DNA from 2 places in the Micrococcus sp. 63XJN7_8_ISO-PGPR-S23-253 genome. Region 1 is predicted to be linked to the other one. Evidence: predicted binding sites of a transcription regulator. Region 1 holds the regulator's gene; the other holds the start of a gene.

What was found. The regulator HspR, encoded in region 1, represses chaperone genes until heat shock. The targets are predictions, from matches to a motif close to AAGTTGAGTCNNNNNGACTCAACTT.
Region 2: the regulator HspR is predicted to act here: its motif matches at 1,815-1,839, upstream of AC0VX4_RS03090 (Hsp20/alpha crystallin family protein).

The regions. Positions count from the first base shown of each region.
Region 1 covers NZ_CM149673.1:393,361-396,753, forward strand. Annotated here, with positions in the region: gene AC0VX4_RS01850 (nucleotide exchange factor GrpE) at 1-369, shown strand, start outside; gene AC0VX4_RS01855 (DnaJ C-terminal domain-containing protein) at 438-1,430, shown strand; gene AC0VX4_RS01860 (heat shock protein transcriptional repressor HspR) at 1,427-1,978, shown strand; gene AC0VX4_RS01865 (alpha/beta hydrolase) at 1,957-3,024, shown strand; gene trmB (tRNA (guanosine(46)-N7)-methyltransferase TrmB) at 3,047-3,393, opposite strand, start outside.
Region 2 covers NZ_CM149673.1:642,587-645,979, forward strand. Annotated here, with positions in the region: gene AC0VX4_RS03080 (ABC transporter permease) at 1-736, opposite strand, end outside; gene AC0VX4_RS03085 (ABC transporter ATP-binding protein) at 733-1,704, opposite strand; gene AC0VX4_RS03090 (Hsp20/alpha crystallin family protein) at 1,931-2,413, shown strand; partial or broken gene AC0VX4_RS03095 (GMC oxidoreductase) at 2,526-2,792, opposite strand; gene ychF (redox-regulated ATPase YchF) at 2,839-3,393, shown strand, end outside.

The DNA.
Region 1 (3,393 bases):
TACAAGCGCCGCGTGGACCGCGACCGCGACCTGGCCAGGGACGCCGGCGTGCTCAAGGCCGTCACCGCGCTGCTGCCGGTGCTCGACGACATCGACGCCGCCCGCGCCGCCGGCGACCTGACGGACGGTCCGTTCGCCGCCATCGCGACCAAGCTCGACACCGCCCTGGCCGGCCTCGGCCTCGAGCGTCACGACCAGGAGGCCCTGGCCGGCGTCGAGTTCGACCCGGCCGTGCACGAGGCCGTGATGCGCCAGCCGCACGCAGAGGTGCCCGCGGACCACGTGGTCCAGGTCTTCCGCAACGGCTACCTCCGGGACGGCCGCGTGCTGCGCGCCGCCCAGGTGATGGTCTCCGCCGGAGACGAGTGACCCCGTCGGCCGGCGGCCCACCCCGCCGCCGGCCGACCCCCTGACCGATACACACGAGAGGAGGCACCATGGCCTCGCAGGATTGGATGGACAAGGACTTCTACGCGACCCTGGGGGTGTCCAAGGACGCCTCCGATGCGGATGTGAAGAAGGCCTACCGCAAGCTCGCCCGCACCCACCACCCGGACCAGAACCCCGGGGATGAGGCGGCCGAGAAGAAGTTCAAGGAGATCTCGGAGGCGTACGCCGTCCTGAGCGACCCCCAGGAGCGCCAGGAGTACGACGCGATCCGCGCGATGGGCGGCGGCGCCCGGTTCTCCGCCCCGGGCGGTGCCGACGGCGGCGGCTTCGAGGACGTCTTCGGCGGCATGTTCGGCGGCGGGGGCGGCCCCCGCACCACGCAGTCCGGGCCCGACCTGTCGGACCTGTTCAGCGGGATGTTCGGCGGCGCCGCAGGCCAGACCGGCGGCTTCGGCCCCGGCGGCTTCGGCGACGCCGGCTACGCGCGGCCGCGCCCCACGAAGGGCGCGGACCGCACCGCCACCACCACGATCTCCTTCCGCGGCTCGATCCAGGGCACCACGGTGTCCCTGCGCGCCCCGGACGGCGAGACGATCGAGGTGAAGATCCCGAAGGGCATCCGTGACGGCCAGAAGGTCCGTGCCCGCGGCAAGGGCGCGCCCGGTGCGGCCGGCCGCGGCGACCTGCTGGTCACCGTGCGCGTGCGCGAGCACGAGTTCTTCCACCGGGACGGGGACGACCTGCGCATCACCGTGCCCGTCACCTTCCCCGAGGCCGCCCTCGGCGCCACGATCGAGGTGCCCACGCTGGAGCGCCCCGTGAAGGTGAAGGTGCCGGCGGGCTCCCAGTCCGGCCGCGTGCTGCGCCTGAAGGGCCGCGGTGTCGAGCGCGGGAACAGGACGGGTGACCTGCTCGTGGAGCTGCGCGTCACCGTGCCCACCGAGCTCAACGACGACGCCCGCGCCGCCGTCGAGGCCCTGCAGTCCGCCCTGGCCGGCGACGATCCGCGGCGGGAGCTGGCCCGGAAGGCCGCCTGGTGAGCGCCCGCGACGGCGCCGCCCGCGCGGACCGCGGCCGCGAGCGGGGTCCTGACCGGAACGCCCCCGTCTTCGTGATCTCCGTGGCCGCCGAGATGGCGGGCATGCACCCGCAGACCCTGCGCCAGTACGACCGGCTCGGCCTCGTGGTCCCCGCCCGCCAGGGCGGACGGCACCGCCGCTACTCCCTGGCCGACGTCGAGCGGCTCCAGACCGTGCAGGCCCTGAGCGGCGAGGGCATCTCGCTGGAGGGCATCCGCCGCGTGATCGCGCTGCAGCGCGAGGTCGAGCAGCTGCAGGACACCGTGGTCGAACTGTCGGCCCAGGTGGACCGCCTCCACCACGCCTCCCGCCTGGCCCGCGTCTTCACCGTGGGCTCCGGCGGCGACGTCTCGGCCCGGTACGCCGACCGGATGGCCGCCCGCCGCCAGGCCGCGGCACGGACCGAGGCCGACGCCGCGGGCCAGGCCTCCCCGGGTGTCCTGCGGACGCTGCCCTCCGGCGTCGCGGTCCCCCGACGGGTGCTCACGTGGCAGCCCGAGCAGGACTGAGCCGGGCGTCGTTCGGGGCGGCCGCACGGTCCCGCGTCCGAGAGCGGCTGCGCACCGACATGGCCCGGCGCGACGGCCTGGGCCGGCGGGCCCGCAGCGCCCTGGACGGGATCGTCCACGCCCTCAAGCCGGAGGGCATGGACCCGCAGCTGCCCGCCCGGCATCTGCTGGACTACGTCCTCGACGGACCGGACGGTCCGCGCGCCGTGGTCGCCGCGGGGGACCCCGCGACCGCCACCCACCTGACCTGGCTCGTCTCCGGCATGGGCATCCGCCCCCAGACGGCCATGTGGGGGACGGCCCGGGAGGCCGCCCACCTCGCCGCCGCCCAGCGTGCCGCCGGCGCACCCCGTCCCGTCGTCATCGCGTGGCTCGGCTACCCCGCGCCCTCGCCCTGGCGGGTGGTGCTCGATGGCCCCGGCCGGCGCGGCGGCGCGATGCTCGCCGCGGATGTGCGGGCCTGGTGGGAGTTCCTGCGCCACGGGCCGGGGGAGGACGACGACGCCGCCCCGGCCCTGCGCGTCCGCGGGACCGCCGTGCACGGGGCCGTGGAGGCCCACTCGTACGGCTCGCTCGTGGCCGCGCACGCCCTGCGCCTGCTCGCGGACCGGGGCCTGCAGCCCGACGACGCCGAGGCCCCGTGGCCGGCCGAGCGTCCCGTCGAGGCCCTCGTGGTCTCGGGCGCGGTCGGGCTGCCCGCCGCCCTGGCAGCCCGGGCCGCGCACCTCGGCCTGCGGTCCGGACGGGTGTTCCGCGCCCTGGCCCCGGGCGACCTCCTCGCCCGGGTCGGCCGTGCGGTGGGCCGTCGTCGGGACTGGACGGACGCCGCCGTGCTGCCGGTGGCCCCGCGGCCCGGCCTGGCGGGGGCCGCCGTCCGCGGCCACCACACGGCCCGCTGGTCGCCGACGGCCCCCGGGGACGCCCCGAGGGGCTACCGGGACGCCGGGTCCGTGACGCTCGCGGCGACCGCGCGGGTGACCGCCGGCCTGCCGCTGCCGCCCGTCCCGGACGGCGCCGACCCGGCCGGGCCGGTCGCCCCGGCCTGAGCCGTCCCGTCGGGCCCCGTGCTCAGCGGCGGCGGTACGCCAGGTCGAACACGAGACGCCCGGCCCGCTGGGACTTCGCCTCGAAGCTCGTGATCGGTCGACCCTCGAACCGGGGCGCCCAGCCGCCCTCGTGGTCCACGGGGTCCGCGGCTGCCGCGCCGGCCCGCGCCTCACCCAGGCCGGCCCGCAGCGGCCGCTCCTCCTCGGCCGCGCGCTCCCAGCCCGCGGGCAGCGGCTGGGCACCCACCTCGGTCTCCCTGCCCTCGCGGCGCACCCGCGTGAGCGGGGAGTCCTCGCCCGCGGCGCGCCCGGGGAAGAGGTTCTCGAACTCCGGGTGCGCCTCGAGCACCTCGCGCATCTGCACGGCGT
Region 2 (3,393 bases), 250 kb from region 1:
TCCAGGCCAGCAGGTTCACGAGCGGCAGCCACAGCGGGTCCGCGGCGGCGGCGGGTTCCGTTCCCATCGGTGCCCTCTCTCCCTCCATCTGCGGCCACCGGGCGAGGACGCCGGCCCCGTACACCGGAGTGAAGCGCCCGATGTCCAGCATGATCCCCGAGAGCGGGACGAAGAGGTTCCCGAGGAAGCCGAACACCACCAGGATGCCCGACGCCGCGGACACGGCGGCCTCCGAACGGAAGAGCAGGGCGGCCGCCAGGCCGAACAGCGCGAACGGCAGCGAGGACACCAGGGCGAGGGCGCCCGTCGTGAGCCAGCGCAGCGGGCCGTCGAGCTCGGCGCCCGTGAGCGCGCCCGCGGCGAGCACGGCGAGCACGGGCAGGGCGGCGATGGCCAGGGCCACGAGGCACTTGCCGGCGAGGTAGGCGCCCGGGGTGAGCGCGGTCAGGGAGAGCTGGCGGCCCCAGCCGGACTGGCGCTCGACGGCGGCCGAGCCGGCGATCGAGGTGGTGGCCATGACCGCCCCGTACACGGCCATGCCGGTCATGGTGTACGCGGACACGTTCCCGTGGCCGGCGGGGAGGTCACCCCAGTCGGAGAGCGCGCCGAACATGAGGTAGAGCGCCACGGGGAGGACGACGATGAAGAACGAGCTCTCGATCATCCGCACGTTGCGGACGAACTCGCGGCGTGCGTAGCCGACCAGGCGGCCGGGGGCGGTGGTGGTCGTGCTCATGCGAGGGACTCCTGCGGCTCGGAGGGTGCCGGCTGGCCTGCGTCGGTCAGGGAGAGGAACACGTCGTCGAGGGAGGCGTGGGTGATCGCCAGGTCCTCGACGAGGCGCTCGTTCAGCAGGTGGCGGGCGACGTCGTCGCCGGTGACCGAGCCCCCGGCGGGGACGCGCACGCGCAGGCGGTCGGGGGAGAGGTGCTGTGGTTCGAGCTGGACGGCGTCCTGCGGCAGGCCCAGGGCGGCGGCGAGGCGGGCGGGCGCGTCCGGATCGTCTCCGCCGCCGGCCCAGCGGCCCGTGAGGGTGACGGACCCGCCGGTGGCGAGCTCGGCGGGCGTGCCGTCCGCGTGGATCCGGCCCTCGCGCATCAGGACGATCCGGTCCGCGAAGTCCTCGGCCTCGGGGAGGAAGTGGGTGGCGAACACGATGGTGCGGCCCCGGTCCGCCTCGGCGTGCATGGTGTCCCAGAAGTCGTGGCGGGCGCGGACGTCCATGCCCGCGGTGGGCTCGTCCAGGATCAGCAGCTCGGGGTCGGTGAGCAGGGCCAGGGCGAAGCGCAGCCGCTGGCGCTCGCCTCCGGAGCACTTCTTCACGCGGCGGCCGGCCAGCCCGGTGAGGCCGGCGCGCTCGAGGGCGGCGGGCACGCCGATGTGGCGGCGGTGGCAGCCGGCCACCATGGCCACGGTCTCGCGCACGCTCAGGTCCTCCAGCAGGCCGCCCGTCTGCAGCACCGCGCCCACCCGGCCCTGGCGGACGGCGGCGACGGGGTCGGAGCCGAGGACGCGGACCGTGCCGTCCGAGGGCGGGCTGAAGCCCAGGGCCATGTCCAGCAGGGTGGTCTTGCCGGCGCCGTTGGGCCCGAGGAGGGCGAGGACTTCGCCGGCGGGGACGGTGAGGTCCACTGCGTCCACGGCCCGGACCGGTCCGAAGCGGCGGGTGAGTCCCCGGGTTGCGAGTGCGGGTGCGTTGCTCATGGCTCCAGCCTCGCCGCGGGGCGCGCCCCGCGGGAGCGGCAGACGTCAGGAATGCGCCATGACGGATGTCATGGGTGGGCCCCGCCGAGGCGGGCGGGCCGTCCTCCAGAAAGTTGAGCGGAGTTCGCGCAGATTTCTGGAATAGGTTCGCCGGGCGTGCTGTTGTGGTGGTCAGACGCCGCGGTGTCAGCGGCGCCCACCCGACTTCCGAGGAGAGTGAACCGACATGGCCCGTCCCATCGATCCGTTCCGTGAGATGGAGCGTCCCTTCCGTGAGATGGAGCGCCTGGTGAACGGTCTGACGACCCGCGCGACCGGCACCGCGTCCATGCCCATGAACCTGTACCGCGAGGGCGACGCCTTCGTCGCCGAGGTCGAGCTGCCCGGCGTCGACCCGGCCTCCATCGACGTGGACGTGGAGGAGCGCACCCTCACCGTCCGCGCCGAGCGCAAGGAGGACCCGGCCCGCGAGGACCGCCGCTGGCTCACCCGTGAGCGTTCCGCCGGCACCTTCGCCCGCCAGCTCACCCTGGGCGAGGGCCTGGCCCTCGACCGCATCGAGGCCGACTACAGCGACGGCGTCCTGACCCTCACCATCCCGGTGGCGGAGCAGGCCAAGCCCCGCAAGATCTCCGTCACCCACGGCGGCGCCGCCCCGGTGGCCGCGGAGACCGTGGAGGGCGAGACCGCCGAGGCCTCCGGCGAGTGATCGCTCTCTGACGGAGCCGCGCCCGGCGTGACCGGCGCGCGGCCCGTCCCCCGAACGCGAATGCGGCGGGCCCCCCACCGGGGGGCCCGCCGCATCTGCGTGGTGGCCAGGCGCGGTCGGCCAGGATCAGCTGCGCGGCCTTCTCACCGATCATGAAGCACGTGATGTTGGGGTTCACGGTCACGTGCTCGGGCATCACGGAGGCGTCGGCCACGCGCAGCCCCGTCACGCCCTTGACGCGCAGGCGGGCGTCCAGGGGGCTCATGGCGTCGTCGTCGGCGCCCATGCGCACCGAGCCCACCGGGTGGTACACGGTGTTGTGGGTGCGGCGCACGTAGTCGGCGATCTCCTCGCCCGTCTGCGCCTGCTCGCCCGGGGCCGGTGCCATACGGCTCCGGACGGGCCCGCCGGTAGACTGCCGGACTGTGGCTTTGACTATCGGATTCGTGGGACTGCCCAACGTGGGCAAGTCGACCCTGTTCAACGCGCTGACGCGCCAGACCGTGCTCGCGGCGAACTACCCGTTCGCGACGATCGAGCCGAACGTGGGCGTGGTGAACCTGCCGGATGAGCGCCTGCCGCAGCTGGCCGAGATCTTCGGTTCCGAGCGCATCCTGCCGGCGACGGTGTCCTTCGTGGACATCGCCGGCATCGTGAAGGGCGCCTCCGAGGGGGAGGGCCTGGGCAACCAGTTCCTGGCGAACATCCGTGAGGCCCACGCGATCGCCCAGGTGGTGCGTGCGTTCGACGACGGCGACGTCGTCCACGTGGACGGCAAGGTGGACCCGGCCTCGGACATGGAGACCATCAACACCGAGCTGATCATCGCGGATATGCAGACCGTGGAGAAGGCGATCCCGCGCGTCGAGAAGGAGGTCAAGGGCAAGAAGAAGGAGCCCGCCGACCTCGAGGCGCTCCAGGCCGCGCTCGCGGTGCTGGAGCGGGGCGAGACGATCTTCGCCGCGAAGGACAAGGACAAG